Rhizobium sp. SSA_523: one gene and its partners. The protein of the gene in region 3 interacts with the protein of the main gene of each other region in a pairwise test. Links are inferred from orthologs where the notes say so. Each region holds a gene or a part of one and is shown on either strand. Other genes may lie near its edges.

Region 1 (6,982 bases), 670 kb from region 3 along the record:
GGCTTCCTTCATCAGCGCGATGGCCTTGTCTTCGCGGTCGATCTGCGAGATCGAAGCCCATTCGGGCACAGCGCCTTCGCCATAGCCTTCCATGCCCGGCGGAACCAGGTGATAGGCGGGCAATTGGGCGCCGGAATAGATTTCGCTGGCCAGGAAGTCGCGGTCGACGGCCATCGAAAGCGCGGTGCGGACGCGCACGTCGCTATAGGGGGCCTCGCGGGTGTCGAATGTATAGTAATAGGTCGCGAGCGACGGATTGACATGGACCTGCTCGCCATAGCTCTCGCGCAGGCGTTTGATCTGGTCGGCTGAGAAATTGTAGACGAGGTCCATTTCCTTCGCTTCGAAGCGGCGGACGGAGGCGGCATCGTCATCGATCGGGTAGAAGATGACCTTGTCGAGCTTCACATTGGCGACATCCCAATACTGGTCGTTCTTGACGACCGTCAGCGTATCGTTCGGCACATGCGACTGCAGCTTGAAGGCGCCGTTGGAGACCATGTTGCCCGGCTTGACGAACTGATCGCCGAACTTCTCGAAATTCGCCTTGCTGATCGGCAGGGCCGTCTGGTGCGCGAGAAGCTGCAGGAAGAAGGGGGTCGGGCGCTCCAGGGTGATCTGGAAGGTCTTGTCATCCACGGCCTTCACGCCCAGCTGGTCGAGCGGCAATTCGCCCTTGTTGACCTTCTCGGCATTCTTGATCGGGTAGAGGATGTTGGCATAGCCGGCGGCGGTCTTCGGATCCTCGACCCGGCGCATGGCGAATTCGAAATCACCGGCCGTGACCGGGGTCCCGTCGGACCACTTGGCATTGTCGCGGATCTTGAAGGTGTAGACGGTACCATCATCCGAGACGGTCCAGCTTTCGGCCGAGCCCGGCACGATCTTGCCCGCGGCGTCATAGACCGTCAGGCCTTCGAACAGGTCCTTGACGACAAAGCCCTCGATGTCGATCGAGATATGCGCATAGTCCAGAGTTTGCGGTTCACCGCTATTGCCGCGATGAAGCACCGCCTCCGCAAAGGCGCTCGACGCGCCGAAGACGAGTGCGCCGGCGAGCATTGTGGATGCCAAAGTCCGATTGAGGAAGCCCATAGGTTTCTCCTTTTCCCCGGTTCTTATTGGGTTGGGCGCGCAAGAAATGCGAAACCGTCTCGGAAAACAATAGGCGTTCGAGGCAATTTGACGGCAATCCATCACTTTTGCGGCAACGCCATTCCTCCCCGTTTCCACATGCTTGCAGGCTCACGCGCAAGACAAATACCGTCGGATGCAGAATGTCAAGAAACACCCGTAATGTTAGAATTTCTTAACGTGCTTTAATATAAACGGCCGACTTATCTCCAGTTTGAGCAAAAATGACCTTATTCGGGTCACTTTCTGAAACCACATGCTCTGCCATCACCGGCCGTCCATTGAAGGACGGTCTGTTTCAAGGAGCACTCAATGCGTAGACTGTTTTGCGTCGCGCTTGCGAGCGTGATTGCTCTCTCTTCTGCGGTCGCGGCAGAAACCAATTCGAAAAAGCGACGGAGCACTTTGTTCAAGCATGATTACAGCGCCGCCTATACTGTGCAGCGCGTCAGCGTCAAAACCGGCTGCTTCCCCGAAAGACTGGAAGCCATACTGGCCCATATCGCGGCCAAGACCGGCAAGAAACCGGTCGTCACCTCCGGCCATCGTCCGCGCTCGGGAACCTCGCAGCACAGCCATTGCCTGGCGGCCGATATCCGGGTGCCCGGCGTTTCCGATCGCAAGATCGTCGCGGCAGCCGCCAGCGCGCCGGGCATTGGCGGCATAGGCCGCTATTGCAACGGCATTATCCATGTCGATATCGGCCCGAAGCGCCGCTGGGTCTATTGCTGAGGCGGCGGCGTGCGCGGCTTGCGCTTCAGGTTTCGGCGGATCATGCCAAGATCAGCACCTCCGATCAGGAAGGCCGTGGCGAAGTAGACGATCATGGCCACGGCGATCAGGACGAACAAGGCCATCACCTGATGCAGGAGCCCCGTCTCCGGCGTCAGCCACGGGCCGGCGGGACCGAGGGCATAGGTCAGCGCCGCGCACATCACGCCGGTCGAGACGAGCAGCAGGGCCGTGCGCCTGGCAAGCGCCCATTCCCATTTCAGGTGGCCGCGCCACAACAGCGTCGAGAAGAGGAGAACCGTGTTGATCCAGCCGGCAGCGGCCTCGGCTGTGGCGATCCCGCGTTCGGCGATCAGCGGGAACAGCGTGATGGCCAGTGTCGAGTTGACGACCACCGAAACGATGGTGAACCGCATGGGCGTCCTGGTGTCTTCGCGCGCGTAAAATCCCGGCTGAAGCGCCTTGATCATGACGAAACCCGGCAGGCCCAGCCCGTAAATGGCGAGGATGGAGGCAACGACGGCGGTATTCTCGGCCGAAAAGGCGCCCCTCTCGTACAGGACGCGGATAATCGCCTCGGACAGGACCCACAGGCCGCCGGCAGCCGGCAGCGTGAGGAAGAGCACGAATTCCAGCGAGCGGTTCTGGATGCCCTCCGCCTCCTTCATGTGACCGCCCTTCAGCGCCCGGGCGAGCTCCGGCAGAAGTACCACGCCGACGGCCACGCCGACCACGCCCAATGGCAGCTGGTAGATCCGGTCCGCATATTGCAGCGCGGCGATCGCGCCTTCCTTGCCAGACGCGATCGCCTGGCCGATGATCTGGTTGATCTGCGTGATGCCGCCGGTCACGGCAGCCGGCACTGCGAGAATGAGGAGACGCTTGACGTTCGGCGTCATTCTCGGCAGCCGGAATCGAATGCTGATGCCCGCCCTGACCACGCCGAAATAAACGACCGCCAGTTGCAGGACGCCGGCGACCAGCACGCTCCAGGATAGATACCAGGCAGTGGTCAGCGGGTCGGCGCCATTCCACAAGGTATAGAAGAGGACGCTGATCATGACGAGGTTGAGGAAGATCGGCGCGATGGCGGCAGCGAAGAAATGATGCAGGGAATTCAGCATGCCGCTCATCATGGCGGTCAGCGACATGCACATGAGATAGGGAAACATCACGATCGCCATGCGGATGGTCAGCGATGTCTTTTCCGGATCCTCGGCAAAGCCCGGGGCAATGATGAAGCGCACCAATAGCGGCATGGACAGCTGCATGACGATGGTGATCGCCAGCAATGCCGTGAACAGGACGCCGAAGACTTCTTCGGAGAAGCGTTTGGCGCCCTCCACGCCATTGGCCTCTATTTCCTTGGAAAACAGCGGCACGAAGGCAGCGTTGAAGGCGCCTTCGGCAAACAGGCGGCGGAACAGGTTCGGAAACCGGAAGGCGGCGTAGAAGACATCGGCCATGGGGCCGGTTCCCAGCGCCGCGGCCATCAGGGTCTCGCGGGCAAAACCGAAAATCCGGCTTCCGAGCGTGGCGCCGCCAACCGTCGCGAATTTCTTGACGAGGCTCATGCGTCTGCCCGGCTCTTGCGCGGCCGGTTGGTCGCAGCCACCGCGACCGGATCGGGCGCGATGATGCCGGAGGGCATGCCGCGCCGCAATTCGTCTTCCTGCTCTGTAATCACCGTCTTCAGCCGCTGCACGATCGTGCCCTGCCGGTTCTCGTTGGTGACCTTCTGGCCAACCAGATCGGTAACGTAGAAAGTATCGATCACCTTCTCGCCGAAGGTCGTGATGCGGGCGGAATGAATGTCCAGCGACAGATCGGCCAGGACAAGGGTGATATCCGCAAGCAGACCGGTGCGGTCCAGGCCCTCGATCTCGATCACCGTGAACTTGTTCGACAGCGTATTGGAAATCGTCGCCGAGGGATGAACGATGAAGGTCTTGTTGCGCTTCTTGTTCTTGGCGCGGGTGGCGATCACCTCCGGCAGCCGCTTCTTGCCGGAAAGAACGTCCTCGATCATCCGGCAGACGGTGGCCGCCCGGCGCAGTTCGTCCTCGTCATTGGCAAATTCGCGATTGATGAGAATGGTGTCGAGCGCCCGTCCGTCGGTGGTCGTATAGATCTGCGCATCGGCGATATTGGCTCCGGCGGCAGCGCAGGCTCCCGCGATGATCGACAGGAGGCGCGGATGATCCGGCGCAAGCACCGTGATTTCGGTGATGGCGCGGAAGCTGTCGGTGCGCACCATGGTGGCCAGCGCCCGCCCTGCTCCATCGGCCTCGCGGATGAACTGCGCATGGCGCACCTGATCCTCCAGTGCGACCGAGAGAAGGTAAGGCTGGTAGTGGAGCTTGGAATAGAGCTTGCGCTCCTTCTGGCTCCAGTCGGACAAGGCCGCCGCGAGCGTTTCCTCGGCCGCCTTGGCGCGCTCCTTGCGTGAAACCTCCGAGAAGCCGCCGGACAGAAGCAGTTCGGTCTCGTAATAAAGCGTGCGCAGCAATTGGCCTTTCCAGCCGTTCCAGACGCCCGGGCCGACGGCGCGAATATCGCAGATGGTCAGGATCAGCAGCATCTTCAGCCGATCCATGGACTGAACCTTGTCGGCAAAATCGGTGATCGTCTTGCGGTCGTGCAGGTCGCGCGTCTGCGCCACCATGGACATCAGCAGATGCTGATCGATGAGCCAGGCCACCAGATCGACCTGCTTCGGCTTCAGGCCGAACCGCGTTCCCAGCTTGCGGGCCACGCGGGCACCGGCAACGGAATGATCCTCCTGACGGCCCTTGGCAATATCATGCAGCAGAACCGCGACATACAGCGCCTCGCGTTCCTCGATATGCGGCATCAGCTTGTTGGCCAGCGGATGCTGATCGGCGAAACGACCCTTGTCGATATCCGACAGGGCATCGACCGCCCGGATGAGATGCTCGTCCACCGTGTAATGATGGTACATGCTGAATTGCATCATGGCGACGATCTTGCCGAATTCCGGAATGAACCGGCCCAGCACGCCGGCCTCGTTCATCCGCCGCAAGGTCAGCGCCGGCTCCAGCCGCGACGTCAGGATGGAGAGGAAAAGCCGGTTGGCTTCGGCGCTTTCGCGCAGGGCGTCATCGATCAGAGCGAGCCCGCGCGTCACGGCCTTCAGAGCATCGGGATGATATTCCAGGCCGTGCAGGTCCGCGACGTGAAAAAGCCGGATGATGCTGACCGGGTCGCGCTTGAAGACGTCCGGATCGGCAAGCGCGATCCGGCCCTGGTCCTCGACGAAGTCCGAGCTTCCGGGGATTTTGCGCACGCGGCGTCGAAACCTCGAGATCACGCCGGTAATGCCCGGCGCCGGCTTGGCCTGCTCTTCCTCCAGTGCCGAACACAGGATGCGGGTCAGATCGCCGACATCCTTGGTGACGAGGAAATAGTGCTTCATGAACCGCTCGACGGCGGAGAGGTTGGGCCGGTTGTGATAGCCGAGGCTTTCGGCGATCTCCCGCTGGATGTCGAAGGACAGCCTCTCCTCCGCCTTGCCGGTGAGGAAGTGCATCTGGCAGCGGACCGCCCAGAGAAAATCCTCCGCCTTCTGGAACAGCCGCCATTCCTGGCGCGACAGGACGCCGAGCTTGACCAGTTGCGCGGCGTCACGCACGCGATAATGATATTTGGCGATCCAGAAGAGAGTCTGGATGTCGCGCAGGCCGCCTTTGCCTTCCTTGACATTCGGCTCCACCAGATAGCGGGTATCGCCGGCCTTCTGGTGGCGCTGGTCGCGTTCGGCAAGCTTGGCCATGATGAAATCCTGGCCGCCAAGACCGACGATTTCCGCGTCGAACCGCCTCTGCAATTCGTCTTCCAGGCTCGCATTGCCGCAGATGAGCCGCGTTTCGAGAATTGCGGTGCGAATGGTCATGTCCTGTTTGGACAAGGCAATGCATTCGTCGACCGTTCGGGTGGCATGTCCGACCTTGAAACCGAGATCCCACAGGACATAGAGGAGAAATTCGACGGCCTTGCGCATCTCCTCATTGTTCTTCGCCGGCAGCAGGAACAGAAGGTCGATATCGGAACCCGGCGCCAAGGTGCCGCGGCCATAGCCGCCGACAGCCGTTACCGAGACTTTTTCGGTGGCGGCACTGTAGAAATGCCGGGCAATCACGCCATAAATGGTGGAGATCAGCTGATCCTGGACCCAGGAAATTCGCTCGGCGCAGTTCAGGCCGCTGCCATCGGTCGCCAGTCGCTGCCTTGCCTTGTCGCGCCCTTCCTGGCTCGCGCGGCGCAGGACCGGCAGCAGGGCGGTGCGCGCATCGAGGAGCTTGGGTGAGCCCTGAAGAAGCGCCTCGCAATCCAGATGCAGCCGGTCCACATCCAGAAGTTCGGAATAATCGATTTCTTGTCGTGCCATGTCGTCCTGCCGCTGCACCCGTGCCGTCGCTATAGCGGTTTTCCGCTGCACTTGCACGGTTGTTCGAACCTTATGCCTCTTGAGGGCACCGTCGGTCCAATCCCTTTCCAAGGCGTTCACGAGGGGAGGCCGCACCCGCCTTGCACATCAACTATCGCTGCCATTGGTTTCCGAGCCGTTATGCGCTCTTTACGTCCCCGAATACCCCTTGATGCCCAAACCGTTACACCCCTGCCCCACGCGATGCGCCGCATGCGGATCTCATGCCCGCCGTGGAGTTTCCACTTTGCGTGCCCCCTGCATGGCTGAACGCCATTGCGACGGGCTTTGCCCGGTGACACGGCGAAATTCGCGGTTGAAGTTGGATTTGGTCGAGAAGCCGCTGTCGAACATCACCGTCATCAGCGGCTTGTCCGTATCCTGCAGCAGGCGGCAGGCTTCGCCAATGCGACGATTGTTCACATATTGCGAGACATTGAGACCGGTGGCGCGATTGATGAGCGCCGAGACATCGCGCGCCGGCATTCCGGCCTTTCGCGCCAGCCGCGCAAGGCTCAAATTCTCCTGCGCAAACAAGGCATCGGCCTCAAGCGCGGCGCTGATCCTGGCAAGCGCGGCCGCATCATCGTCAGACAGAGGCGCTGCGGCAGCAGGCGCTGCGGCTTTTTCCTCCATCGCGCGCTCGGGCCACCAGTAATAGAGGCTGAC
Region 2 (6,548 bases), 1.7 Mb from region 3 along the record:
GGTGACCAATGTCCGCCAGCTTGCCGAGGCCCTGCAGGCCATGTCGGATGGCGATCTGACGCAGGAATTGGCAAAGCCGTTCCTGCCTGCGCTCGATCAATTGCGCCAGGATTACAATGCCACTGCGGCCAAGCTCCGCGGTACGCTGGAGACGATCCTGGAAAATGCCGGCGCCATCGCGGCTGCCTCGCAGGAAATCCAGACGGCCTCCAACGATCTCGCCCGCCGAACGGAACAGCAGGCCGCTTCGGTGGAGGAAACCGCCGCCGCGCTCGAGGAGATCACCACGACCGGTGCCGATTCCAGCAACCGGGCGCAGGAAGCAGGTCGCCTCGTGCGCCGCACAAAGGAAAACGCGGAATATTCGGGTCAGGTCGTGCGCCAAACCGTGGACGCCATGGGGCGGATCGAGCAATCGGCAGGCGAGATCGGCAATATTATCGGCGTGATCGATGAAATTGCCTTTCAGACCAATCTTCTGGCGCTGAATGCCGGTGTCGAGGCCGCACGCGCCGGCGAGGCTGGCAAGGGCTTTGCCGTCGTGGCGCAGGAGGTGCGCGAACTCGCCCAGCGATCGGCCAAGGCAGCCAAGGAGATCAAGGCACTGATCTCGGCCTCCAATGACCATGTGAAGAACGGTGTGACACTGGTGGGCGATACGGGCAAGGTGCTGCAGGAAATCGTTGCCCAGGTGCTGCAGGTCGACAGCAATGTCGGTGCGATTGTCGAAGGCGCCCGCGAGCAGGCAACCGGCCTGAAGGAAATCAATATCGCCGTCAACACGATGGACCAGGGCACGCAGCAGAATGCGGCCATGGTGGAGCAAACCTCCGCCGCCGCCCATAGCCTGGCGCGCGAGGCCGAGCGCCTGTTCGAATTGATCGGTCAGTTCGATATCGGCCATGGCAGCGCCTCGGCCGGACGGACGGGCGGTGCTGCAGCGGGGTCGCGGCGCCCTGCGCCCAGATCCTCAGCGCCTGCGGCAAGCTACGGCTCCAGACTGCCGCTTTCAACGCGCGGCAACGCGGCACTCAAGACCGAGAACTGGGAGGACTTCTAGGGCCTTTAGCGTCGGGCGAATAACCGGAAACGGCCCGCCGCTACGGAGTCTTTTCTCGACGCACCGCGTGCGGGACTAAGTCGTTCTCGAGCTGCGATAGACCGAGACACCGAGTTCCCTGATCTTCTTGCGCAGCGTGTTGCGATTCAATCCCAGAAGATCAGCAGCCTTGATCTGATTGCCGCGGGTGGCCGTCAGGGCCGCCAGGATCAGCGGGTATTCCATTTCCGTCAGCACGCGATCGTAAAGGCCGGGCGGCGGCAGATTGTCGCCGAAGCTGGCGAAATAGGAGCGCATATTCTCCTCGACCGCCTGAGCAATGGTGAGATTGCCCTGCCGGGCGCCCATCTTGTCGATCGGGCTGTCGGGCACATCCGAACGCAGCTCCTGATCCATGATCTCGCGCGTGATGACGTCCTGCGGATAGAGCGCCATCAGGCGGCGGACGAGGTTTTCCAGTTCGCGAACATTGCCCGGCCAGGCATAGGCCTTCATGATCTCCAGCGCCTCATTATCGAAGCGCTTGGTTTCGAGCCCCTCCTTCTCGCCCTGCTGCATGAAGTGCCGGACAAGATCGGGAATATCCTCGGCCCGGTCCCGCAGGGGCGGCAAGCGCAGCGGCACGACGTTCAGCCGGTAATAGAGATCCTCGCGAAACAGGCCCTGATTGATCAGCTGCTTCAGATCCTTGTTGGTCGCTGCGACAATCCGGACATCGGTGCGGATCGGCGTCCGACCGCCAACCGTCGTATACTCGCCCTGCTGCAGAACCCTGAGGAGCCGGGTCTGCGCATCCATCGGCATGTCGCCGATTTCGTCGAGAAACAAGGTGCCGCCTTCGGCCTGCTCGAAACGGCCGGTAGAACGGTTCTGCGCGCCGGTAAAGGCACCCTTCTCATGGCCGAACAATTCCGACTCGATCAGATCTCGCGGAATGGCAGCCATATTGATGGCCACGAAAGGACCGTTGCGGCGCTTGCCGTAATCATGCAGCGCGCGCGCCACCAGCTCCTTGCCCGTTCCCGATTCGCCGGTGATCATCAGCGTCAGATCCGTCTGCATCAGCCGGGCCAGAACGCGGTAGATCTCCTGCATGGCCGCAGACCGGCCCACCAGCGGCATCCCGTCCTGCGAATCATCGTCCAGTTTCGCCGGCTTGCGCTTGGGTTCGGCAAGCGCCCGTCCGATGATGGCGATCAGCTCCGTCAGGTCGAAGGGTTTGGGAAGATAGTCATAGGCGCCCTTTTCCGAGGCCTTGATCGCCGTCATGAACGTGTTCTGCGCGCTCATGACCAGGACCGGCAGCTCCGGCCGCGCCTTCTTGATCCGCGGCAGAAGGTCGAAGGCGTTTTCATCCGGCATCACGACATCCGTCACCACCAGATCGCCGTCCCCCGCCGAAATCCAGCGCCACAGCGTCGCCGCGTTCGAGGTGATACGGACATCATAGCCGGCACGGGTGAGCGCCTGGTTCAAGACGGTGCGGATGGCCGCATCATCGTCGGCGACAAGGATCGTAGCGGTCATTTCAGGCTTCCTGTCGTAGTCATGGAACGGCTATCTTCGCTCGAACCGCCATCCTTGTGCATCGGCATGAGGACGCGGAAGACGGTGCGGCGGGCCTGGCTGTCGCATTCGATGATGCCGCCATGTCCGCCGATGATCTTGGCCACGAGCGCCAGACCAAGGCCTGAGCCATTGGTCTTGGTGGTGATGAAGGGGTCGAAGAGATGCGGCAGCAGATCGGGCGGAACGCCCGGCCCGTTATCGATCACGCAGAACTCCAGCGGCAGGGAGATCTTTTCGCGGGTGCCGGCGACGGAGAGCCTGATGCCCGGACGATAGGCCGTGGTGAGGAGGATCTCGCCATCCGGCTGGCCGCCGATCGCTTCCGCGGCATTCTTGATGAGATTGAGGAAGACCTGCACAAGCTGGTCGCGATTGGCATAGACGGGCGGCAGAGACGGATCGTAATTTTCGACGATCTTGATGTCGCGCGCAAAGCCGGCCTTGGCCACGGCCTTCACATGATCCAGGATCGCGTGAATGTTCAAGGGTGCGCGATCCACCGGACGCTCATCGGAAAAGACCTCCATACGGTCGACGAGCGAGACGATCCGATCCGTCTCGTCGCAGATGAGCCGCGTCAGAGAGCGATCTTCATCGGCAACGGAGGTCTCCAGAAGCTGCGCCGCGCCGCGAATGCCCGATAGCGGGTTCTTGATCTCATGCGCCAGCATGGAGGCAAGCCCGGTCACGGAGCGTGCCGCGGCCCGGTGCGTCAGCTGACGGTCGATCTTGTCGGCCATGCTGCGTTCCTGAAAGACCACCACCACAGAGCCCGGCTCGCTGACGACCGGCGCGACGTACAGATCCACCAGCTTGTCCTGCCCGAGGCGCGGCGATGAGAGATCGACGCGATATTCGTTGACGGGGGCCTTGCGCTCGCGCACCTGATCGATCAGCGCCAGAAGCGGGCTGCCGAAGGGAATGAAGGTGGAGATCTTGTTGCGCGCCAGATGCGTGGTGCTGGCGCCGAAAAAGGCTTCCGCCTCCCAATTGGCAAACGCGATCCGCCCCTCTTCATTGACGAGAATGACGGGATTCTGGACGGAATTCAGGACCGCCATGGCCAGCGCATTGCCGCCCTGATCACCCTCAGTTGCACTCATGCGGCCTCCCTGGACGCTTGTCCGGCATTTCCTGCAATTTCCTGCTGAAGCACCTGCAAGACCCTGTCAGGATCTCGTTGCGTCATGACAGCCGCCTTGACGGCGGGGGCCAGATCAGCGGCATTCCGATCGAGATACCAGCCGACATGTTTGCGGGCGTGGCGCAGCCCGGCCTCGCGGCCGTAGAATTGCAGCATCATCTCATAATGTTCGCAGGCAATATCGGCGCGCTCCTGCGCTCCCGGCTCCGGCGCGCCGGCCAGCACGCCGCAATGCCAGGGGCGTCCCTGTGCGCCGCGGCCGACCATCACGGCATCGGCTCCGGACCGGCGCAAGATCTCGGCTGCATCCTCGACGGTCTCGACGTCGCCATTGGCGATGAGCGGGATGCGGATGGCGTCCCTCACCTGGCGAATCGCGTCCCAATCGGCGCGGCCCTCGTAGAATTGCATGCGCGTGCGGCCATGCACGGTGATCAGGCTCACGCCGGCGCTTTCGGCGCGCGCGGCAATGTGCGGCGCGTTGATCGACTGCTCGTCCCAGCCGAGCCGCATCTTCACGGTGACGGGCACGCTGACCGCTCCCACAACCGCCTCGATCAGCGACAGGGCGTGATCGGGATCCCGCATCAGGGCCGAGCCGGAATAGCCGCCCGTCACTTTCTTGGCGGGACATCCCATGTTGATGTCGATGATATCGGCGCCATTGGCTTCGCAGATCCGCGCCGCCTCCGCCATGTAATGCGCCTCCCGGCCCGCAAGCTGCACCATATGCGGCGAGATACCGGTGCCTTTCAGCCTTTCCCAGGACTCGCCCTTATTATGCGCCAGCTCGCGGCTTGCCACCATTTCCGTCACCACCAGGCCTGCGCCGTAGCGCCAGGCGAGCTGCCGGAACGGCAGGTCGGTGACGCCTGACATGGGCGCAAGCACGAGCCGGTTCCGGATGGGAACCGTCGCGAGAGCAAAGGGGGATGCAAGATCGGCAGGACTCAATTGATGATCTTTCGGGCAGGCGGTATTTCTGCCCTATTTTTATTCACTGTTTCCGCATTTGCCAAGAGCTAATCCCTCGGACAGGATTTTGTCGCGGCGCTTCTGGAAATGATGCTTTTCTGTCTATAGGGATCTCATGTCAATTGCACGGGACATCCGGCCGCAGGGGGATGGATCGCAGCTCTTTCAACCAGATCCGCCAAAGCCGACCAAGGGCCCCGCCCTGTATGTCGTGATCCTTTCATGGCTTGGCCCTGCATGGCCAGGACCTATATGGCGTGGAAATGGTGGACCGGACAGGAAGACGGGGAAACAAGCGGACGGACATGATCATCGGAACAGTCATCGTTGCCGCCGGACGCGGCGAACGCGCGGGGAGCCCCGAAGAAGGGCCGAAACAATATCGGCCGATCGGCGGCGAGCCGGTGATCCGCCGCACCTTGCGCGAGGTTTTGAACTGGCCGCGGCGGGGGCCGGTCGTGGCCGTCATCCATCCCGATGACGAGAGCCTGTTTGCCAGCGCCTGTGCCGGACTGAGCGGTGCTTCCGATCTGCACATCACCCATGGCGGCAGTACCCGCCAGCAGTCCGTTCTGTCCGGCCTCAGGCGGCTGCGCGACAGCGAGGCCACGCATGTGCTGATCCATGACGCCGCCCGCCCCTTTCTCGACCACGCCCTTCTCGACCGCGTCGCCGGCGCCTGGGAGGCGGGTCTTGCCGCCGTCATTCCGGCTCTGCCGGTGACGGATACGCTCAAGCGTGCGACGCCTGCGGCAATGATCGAGGACACGGTGCCCCGCAACGGGCTCTGGGCCGCCCAGACCCCGCAAGGCTTCGTGCTGGCGGACATTCTGTCGGCCCACGAGGCCGCCTTCCGATCCGGCCGAAGCGATTTCACCGATGATGCCTCGATCGCCGAATGGGCGGGAATGCCGGTGCATCTGGTGGAAGGCTCCGCCGATAATGTGAAACTGACCCTGAAGCGAGATATTGCCATGGCCGATGAGAAACTGTCCCGCCAGCCACTGATCCCCGACGTGCGGACCGGCAACGGCTATGACGTGCATCAACTCGTGCCGGGCGACGGCGTGACCCTGTGCGGGGTCTTCCTTGCCCACGACCAGGCGCTGAGGGGCCATTCGGATGCCGATGTCGCACTGCATGCCCTGACGGATGCTCTGCTTGCCACCTGTGGCGCTGGCGATATCGGCGATCATTTCCCGCCCTCCGATCCGCAGTGGAAGGGCGCGCCGTCGCGCATCTTCCTCGCCCATGCCGCCAAGATCGTCCGGCAAAATGGCGGGATCATCACCAATGCGGATGTGTCGATCATCGCAGAGGCGCCGAAGATCGGGCCGCACCGCCAGGCCATGCGGCAGAACCTTTCCGACATTCTGGAGATTTCCATCGATCGTTGCTCGATCAAGGCGACCACCAATGAGACGATCGGCTTTGTCGGACGGCGTGAAGGCATTGCCGCCATCGCCACGGCGACGGTCGTTTACGGAGCGATCACCCCATGAGCGATCCAAACAGCGAAAACCTGCACCTTGCTCGTCAGGTGATCGAGACCTATTGCCAGAAGGGCTGGATGGTCACCGCCGCCGAATCCTGCACGGGCGGGCTGATTTCGGCCGTGCTCACGGAGGTGGCGGGCTCATCCGCCGTCGTCGATCGCGGCTTCGTCACCTATAGCAACGAGGCCAAGATGGACCTGCTGGGCGTGATGCCGGCAACGCTCAACGCCTTCGGCGCCGTCTCCCGCGAAACCGCGCTGCAGATGGCGCATGGCGCGCTGATGCGCTCGCGCGCCACGTCCGC
Region 3 (6,425 bases):
GATCCGGTGGTGCCGGCAACGAGAAGATGCGGCATCTTGGCCAGGTCGGCAATGACTGCCTCGCCGCCGATGGTCTTGCCAAGCGCCATTGCCAGCTTGGTCTTGGTGCCCTCGAAATCGCGGCTGGCGATCAGTTCGCGCAGGAAGACCGTCTCGCGCGTCTGGTTCGGCAGTTCGATACCGATGGCATTGCGGCCGGGAACGACGGCGACGCGCGCCGCAATCGCGCTCATGGAGCGGGCAATATCATCGGCAAGCCCGATCACGCGGGACGACTTGATGCCGGGTGCCGGCTCCAGCTCATAGAGCGTGACGACCGGACCGGGCCGGACATGGATAATTTCGCCGCGCACGCCGAAATCTTCCAGCACACCTTCCAGCATCCGGGCATTCTGTTCCAGCGCATCGGCCGACAGTGTGGCATCGCGGGCCACATGCCGTGGCTCGGCAAGAAGATGCACCGAAGGAAGTTCGAAGCCCTCGCTTTCGATGAAGGAGCTCTGCGCCTCGCGCGCCACACGGGCACCCGGCTTGGGCGAAGGCGCCGGGGCGGCAATGCGGGCGCTGCGCGGGCCGCGGGGCGAGGCATCGAAGGGCGGCTCGTCATCCGAGAGAAGGCCGCTCGGCAAAGGCGCGCGGGCGGGCGCAACCTCCAAGGCGTCGTCCTCCTGGTCGTCGAGGCTGAGCGGCGGCGGCGACAGCCTGCGACGCGCGGCCATCAGGTCCGACATGGGGCTTTCGAGCGAGGGCTCCAGCCGCGATCCGGGCCGCTGCTTGGCGCGGGTCGGCTCGTTCAGCGTGCCGAATTCGTCCTCGTTGAAATCATAGGGTTCGTCGTGATCGTCGCGGCCCGTGCTTTTCGGCTTCAGGCGCAGCAGGCGGCGCATGCGGGCCTGGGTTATGTACCAGTAATGGGCCATGGCCCCGAGCGCCAGGAGTCCGGCAAAGCCACCCTCCTCGTCGTCCTCTTCTTCCTCCACCGGCTGCGCGCGCTTGGCCTTGTTCTGGTTCGGAACGGGCGTCTCGTCCTCATCGTCGACCTCCTCGTCCAGCTCCTCATTGCTGAGCAGCCCGGCGGCAAAGAGAAGGAAGCCCAAAGCGGGCACGGCAAAGACCGTGCCGATCAGCACGGCGGCGAAGCCGGTCGGATAGCTGCCGATGAAGAGGCCGGGAAAGCGCAGGATCATATCGCCGATCACGCCGCCGATTCCATTGGGGATCGGCCAGGTCAGGGGGGCGGGAATGCAGCCGAGCGTTGCAGAGGCCAGAACGGATCCGAGCAGCCAGGTGGACAGGCGCGCCGGAAGACGGCTCACGCGCCGGCCGACGATCAATGCCAGCGACCAGGCGAGAACCGGGAGAAGGGTCGGAATGCTGGCAAGGCCGAAGAACTGCATCATCAGATCGGCAAAGGCCGCGCCGGGCGCGCCGAGGAGATTGGTCGGTTCGTTGTTCGTCGCGTAGGAGAAGCTCGGATCCTGGACATTCCAGGTCGCCAGCGCTGCGACAGCCAGAGCGAGAGCGAGAAACAAGGCAAAGCCCGAGATCGCCATCATCTGCCGGATGGCGAACGCCATCAATGCATGGCGGGTGGAGTGCTGCGCCATCGCTGCCGAAGTGCTTCTACCCATTCTGTTTCAGCCCGACCCTGTTCGTTGATCCTGAGGATGCAGGCAAAAGGCGGAATGCCGGCACCAATAGGCTCGAAACCTAACGAAACGAAGTTAACGCGCCATTAACCACGCCGCATTCCTTCGCTGAAGAGCGGAAAGCGCTTGACCTTCAACGCGAAATGGCCCGGCAGGAGCCGGGCCATTTCGCATGTCATCGAGGGGTTTACCGTTACGGACGGATCCGGGCAGCGGCAGCCGCTCGGATCGCGATCGTCTTAAGAGTGGTAGGCGGCTTCGCCATGCGAGGCCAGATCGAGACCTTCGCGCTCGGCTTCGACCGGAACGCGCAGGCCGACGATCAGGTCCACCACCTTGTAGAGCACGGCCGAACCGATGCCCGTCCACAGGATGGTGACGACGACGGCCTGGATCTGCACCATGATCTGGCTGCCCATCGTGACGCCATCGGCATAGCCGATGCCGCCGAGCGACGAGGAGGCGAAGATGCCGGTGCCAATGGCGCCGAACATGCCGCCAATGCCGTGCACGCCGAAGACGTCGGCCGTATCGTCATAGCCGAACTTGTTCTTTACGACGGAGACGAAGAAGTAGCACAGCGGCGAGACCAGCAGGCCGAGCACGATGGCGCCCATCGGACCGGCAATGCCGGCTGCCGGGGTCACGGCGACGAGGCCGGCAATCATGCCCGAAGCCGCGCCCAGCATGGAGGACTTGCCGCGCGTGAAGGCTTCGACAACGCACCACGACAGGGTTGCCGCGGCCGTGGCGACGAAGGTGTTGACGGTTGCCAGCATGGCACCGCCGGAGGCTTCCAGGTTGGAGCCGGCATTGAAGCCGAACCAGCCGAACCACAGCATGGCGGCGCCGACATAAGTGAGCGTCATCGAGTGCGGCGCCATCATGTCCTTGCCGAAGCCGGTCCGCTTGCCGACCATCAGGGCACCGATCAGGCCCGCCACGCCGGCATTGATGTGAACGACGGTTCCGCCCGCGAAATCAAGTGCGCCGAGGCCGAAGAGATAGCCATTGGCATCCCAGACCATGTGGGCGACCGGGAAATAGACGATGGTGACCCACAGGATGCAGAACAGGACTGCTGCCGAGAACTTGATGCGCTCGGCAAAGGCGCCGAGGATCAGGGCAGGTGTCAGCGCTGCAAATGTCATCTGGAACAGCATGAAGATGTATTCCGGAATGACGACGCCTTCCGAGAAGGTGGCGGCGGTCGATTCGATGGTCACGCCGGAGAGGAACATCTTGGCGGTGCCGCCGAAGAAGGGGTTGGTCGAGCCACCGAAGGCAAAGGAATAGCCATAGAGAACCCAGATGATCATGACGGCGCAGGCAATGACCGTGCACTGCATCAGGACGGACAGCATGTTCTTGGCGCGAACAAGGCCGCCATAGAACAGGCCGAGGCCGGGAACGGCCATGAACAGCACCAGCAGGGTGGCGAGGAACATGAAGGCCGTATCTGCTTTATCGGGAACAGGTGCCGCAGCAGCAGCAGCGGCAGCGGCCGGCGCTGCTTCCTGGGCAAATGCGATGGCAGGCGCCAGAAGGGCTGCCGATCCGGCGGCCAGACGTCCAGCCATGGACGTGAGTTTGGAAAATGACATGCGAGAACTCCCCTGATGAGCCGTGCTTAGAGCGCTTCGGTATTGATTTCGCCGGTACGGATGCGCACGGCCTGCTCGATCGAATAGACAAAGATCTTGCCGTCGCCGATCTGGCCCGTCTTGGCCGCCGACGCGATGGCATCCACGGCCTTCTCGACCATGTCGGACGCAACAGCGATCTCGATCTTCAGTTTAGGCAGGAAGCTGACGGCATATTCGGTGCCGCGATAGATTTCGGTATGCCCCTTCTGACGCCCGTATCCCTTGACTTCCGTGACGGTCAGCCCCTGGATGCCGACAGTCGTGAGGGCTTCGCGCACCTCGTCGAGCTTGAATGGCTTGATTATGGCCATTACGATTTTCATCTGGTTTCCCATCCTTTGTTGCCTCGGCGCGGAGCCGGTTCTCCTGGCCGCTGACTGATCGGTGAGCAGCGACTGAACCTCTACATTCAAGGGCCGTGCCAGATTCTCGCCACAAATTAAGTGATTGAATTGTAAACGCTTTCCGCATCTTAATGCAGAACAACGCAAATGGGCGCCAAATAGGCGCCCATTTATTGTGCATTTTTTGGCGATTGATGAATTATTCGCCTTTTGCCCGTTTGCGAATCAATCCCTCCTGGGCGACCGAGGCAACAAGCGCGCCGGAGCGGGTGTAGAGCGAGCCGCGAGTCATGCCGCGGGCGCCGGATGCGCTGGGGCTGTCCTGCTTGTAGAGAAGCCAGTCATCCAGCGCGCAGGGTCGATGGAACCACATGGCGTGATCAATGCTGGCCGCCTGGACGCGCGGATCGAAAATGGTACGCCCATGCGGATAGAGCGAGGTATCGAGAAGCGTCATGTCGGAAAGATAGGCCAGCACGGCGGCCTGATAATGCCGGTCGGCCGGCACCTCCCCGGTGGTCCGCACCCAGATATGCTGCTCCGGCTTCAGCTTCTCGTCGGAGAGATAATGGACAAGACTGATCGGCCGCATTTCGACCGGCCGCTTCTGGCCCCAATAGCGTTTCACCATGTCCGGCGCATGCGCCAGGAACATCTCCTGGAACTGCCCCTCCGACATCAACTCCTCCGGCTGCTTCACCTCCGGAAGGGCGCTTTGATGATCATATCCCTCTTCCTCGACCTGGAAGGAGGCAGACATGGCAAAGATCGCCCGCCCGTGCTGGACGGCGGTGACCCGGCGCGTGGTAAAGCTCGTGCCATCGCGCAGCCGCTCCACCTGATAGATGATCGGCACGGACGGATCGCCCGGCAGCAGGAAATAGCCGTGCAGGGAATGAACGTTGCGGTCCTCGGCAGCGGTGCGCTGGGCGGCCATCAGCGCCTGGGCAATCACCTGCCCGCCGAACACGCGCTGCCAGCCGATCTGCGGGCTGGTGCCGCGAAACAGGTTTTCCTCCAACCGCTCCAGATCGAGCGTCTGGATCAACTGCACCATGGGGGAAGCCTGATCCGACTGCGGCATTTTAAACAAACTCCAATGGTAGGAAGCGCCTATACGATGCTCTATATGTGCACGAAACCATTCTCAAGTATGGCGGGAGAGAAGCAATGCTGGATATGTTGATCGTCGGCGGCGGCTATGTCGGCCTTTCGGTTGCCGTCGCAGTCAAACAGGCAGCGCCTCACCTGCGGATCGAGGTCATCGAAGCCGCGCCCGAGCATGTCTGGCAGAAGGACGAGCGCGCCTCGGCCATCATTGCCGCCGCAACCCGCATGCTGGACGTGATGGGCGTGTGGCGCGAGATTGCCGAGGAGGCTCAGCCCATCACCCGCATGATCGTCACCGATTCCCGCACCTCCGACCCCGTGCGGCCGGTCTTTCTGACATTCGAAGGCGATGTCGAGGAGGGCACGCCCTTCGCCCACATGGTTCCCAATCTTGCCATGGTGCGCGCACTGCGCGGCGCCTGCGAAAGGCTGGGCATTGCCATCCGCCACGGCGCATCGGCAACCGGGTTTTCCGCCGGACCCTCGGCAGCAAGCCTGACGCTCTCGAATGGCGAAACGGTGGAAAGCCGGCTGGTGGTGGCCTGCGATGGCGTTCGCTCGAAACTGCGCGACATGGCCGGTATCAAGACGGTGCGGTGGGATTATGACCAATCCGGCATTGTCACGACCGTTGAACACGAGCGTCCGCATGAGGGATGTGCGGAAGAACATTTCCTCCCCTCCGGCCCCTTTGCCATTCTGCCGCTGAAAGGCAATCGGTCCTCGCTCGTCTGGACCGAGCGCACCGACGATGCCGACCGGCTGGTGGCCTCCGACGATCTGATCTTCGAGGAAGAATTGCAGCGCCGCTTCGGCCACAAGCTCGGCGCCCTGACGGTCACCGGCTCGCGCAAGGCCTTCCCCCTGGGCCTCACGCTTTCACGTGCTTTCGTGGCGCCGCGGCTTGCTTTGGCGGGCGATGCGGCTCACGGGATCCATCCGATTTCCGGCCAGGGACTGAATCTCGGCTTCAAGGATGTGGCCGCGCTTGCGGAAACCATCGTCGAGGCCGACCGGCTTGGGCTGGACATCGGCGCGCTCAACATTCTGGAGCGCTATCAGTCCTGGCGCCGGTTCGACACTTTCCGCATGGGCGTGACCACGGATGTGCTCAATCGGCTGTTCTCCAACGACATCACGCCGATCCGCATTGCTCGCGACATTGGTCTCGGCGTGGTGGAACGTCTGCCAAAGCTGAAATCCTTCTTCATCGGCGAGGCGGCGGGCACCAAGGTCAAGGACGCACCGCGCCTGCTGCAGGGACAGGCGATCTAACGCCTGCTCCATCACCTGGTGGATCAGTCCTCGATGCGGCGGGCTTCCGATTCCAGCATGATCGGAATGCCGTCGCGGATGGGATAGGCCAGCCGGGCGCTTTCGGAGATCAGCTCATTGGTTTCCCGGTTGAGGACCAGGCGGCCCTTGCCGATCGGGCAGACCAGGAGGTCCAGCAGCTTCGGATCGACTTTCGAGAGTTTGGCGTCCATCAAACCTCCTATTGCAGGCTACGCCTCCCGTTGCAGGATATGCGTCCGATGTGAGAGATACACGCCCTATTGAAGGATTGTGTCGGAATCGCCGAAGCCGCGCGCCAGGACGAATTCGGTGATGGCGATAAGGGTCTCGGCGCGCGTCTTCAAATCCGGCGCCTCGAGAAGCGCCTGCTTCTCCGCCGG

What was found.
Region 1: the proteins of QTJ18_RS20520 (region 3) and QTJ18_RS23555 interact in binary tests that used the Escherichia coli proteins (3 or more experiments, as listed by UniProt). The link is inferred for Rhizobium sp. SSA_523 from one-to-one orthologs.
Region 2: the proteins of QTJ18_RS20520 (region 3) and QTJ18_RS12560 interact in binary tests that used the Escherichia coli proteins (3 or more experiments, as listed by UniProt). The link is inferred for Rhizobium sp. SSA_523 from one-to-one orthologs.

What each region holds. Positions count from the first base shown.
Region 1 is NZ_CP129382.1:3,216,003-3,222,984, reverse strand. The notes cover bases 3,237-6,669. They hold QTJ18_RS23555 ([protein-PII] uridylyltransferase), read right to left. Parts: upstream 6,275-6,669; coding sequence 3,437-6,274; downstream 3,237-3,436. Other genes in these bases: QTJ18_RS23550 (helix-turn-helix domain-containing protein), read right to left, coding at 6,536-6,669; murJ (murein biosynthesis integral membrane protein MurJ), read right to left, coding at 3,237-3,440. In the rest of the region: QTJ18_RS23570 (peptide ABC transporter substrate-binding protein), read right to left, coding at 1-1,095; QTJ18_RS23565 (YcbK family protein), read left to right, coding at 1,447-1,866; more of murJ, read right to left, coding at 1,857-3,236; more of QTJ18_RS23550, read right to left, coding at 6,670-6,982.
Region 2 is NZ_CP129382.1:860,703-867,250, reverse strand. The notes cover bases 1,659-4,657. They hold QTJ18_RS12560 (two-component system sensor histidine kinase NtrB), read right to left. Parts: upstream 3,733-4,657; coding sequence 2,584-3,732; downstream 1,659-2,583. Other genes in these bases: dusB (tRNA dihydrouridine synthase DusB), read right to left, coding at 3,729-4,657; ntrC (nitrogen regulation protein NR(I)), read right to left, coding at 1,659-2,587. Also shown: QTJ18_RS12570 (methyl-accepting chemotaxis protein), read left to right, coding at 1-1,060; more of ntrC, read right to left, coding at 1,136-1,658; more of dusB, read right to left, coding at 4,658-4,727; QTJ18_RS12550 (bifunctional 2-C-methyl-D-erythritol 4-phosphate cytidylyltransferase/2-C-methyl-D-erythritol 2,4-cyclodiphosphate synthase), read left to right, coding at 5,054-6,250; QTJ18_RS12545 (CinA family protein), read left to right, coding at 6,247-6,548.
Region 3 is NZ_CP129382.1:2,549,285-2,555,709, forward strand. The notes cover bases 1,956-4,831. They hold QTJ18_RS20520 (P-II family nitrogen regulator), read right to left. Parts: upstream 3,631-4,831; coding sequence 3,280-3,630; downstream 1,956-3,279. Other genes in these bases: QTJ18_RS20515 (ammonium transporter), read right to left, coding at 1,956-3,253; tesB (acyl-CoA thioesterase II), read right to left, coding at 3,839-4,723; QTJ18_RS20530 (ubiquinone biosynthesis hydroxylase), read left to right, coding at 4,810-4,831. In the rest of the region: QTJ18_RS20510 (FtsK/SpoIIIE family DNA translocase), read right to left, coding at 1-1,631; more of QTJ18_RS20515, read right to left, coding at 1,889-1,955; more of QTJ18_RS20530, read left to right, coding at 4,832-6,024; QTJ18_RS20535 (Trm112 family protein), read right to left, coding at 6,048-6,236; QTJ18_RS20540 (LON peptidase substrate-binding domain-containing protein), read right to left, coding at 6,303-6,425. UniProt on the Escherichia coli protein: Involved in the regulation of nitrogen metabolism. Regulates the activity of its targets by protein-protein interaction in response to the nitrogen status of the cell.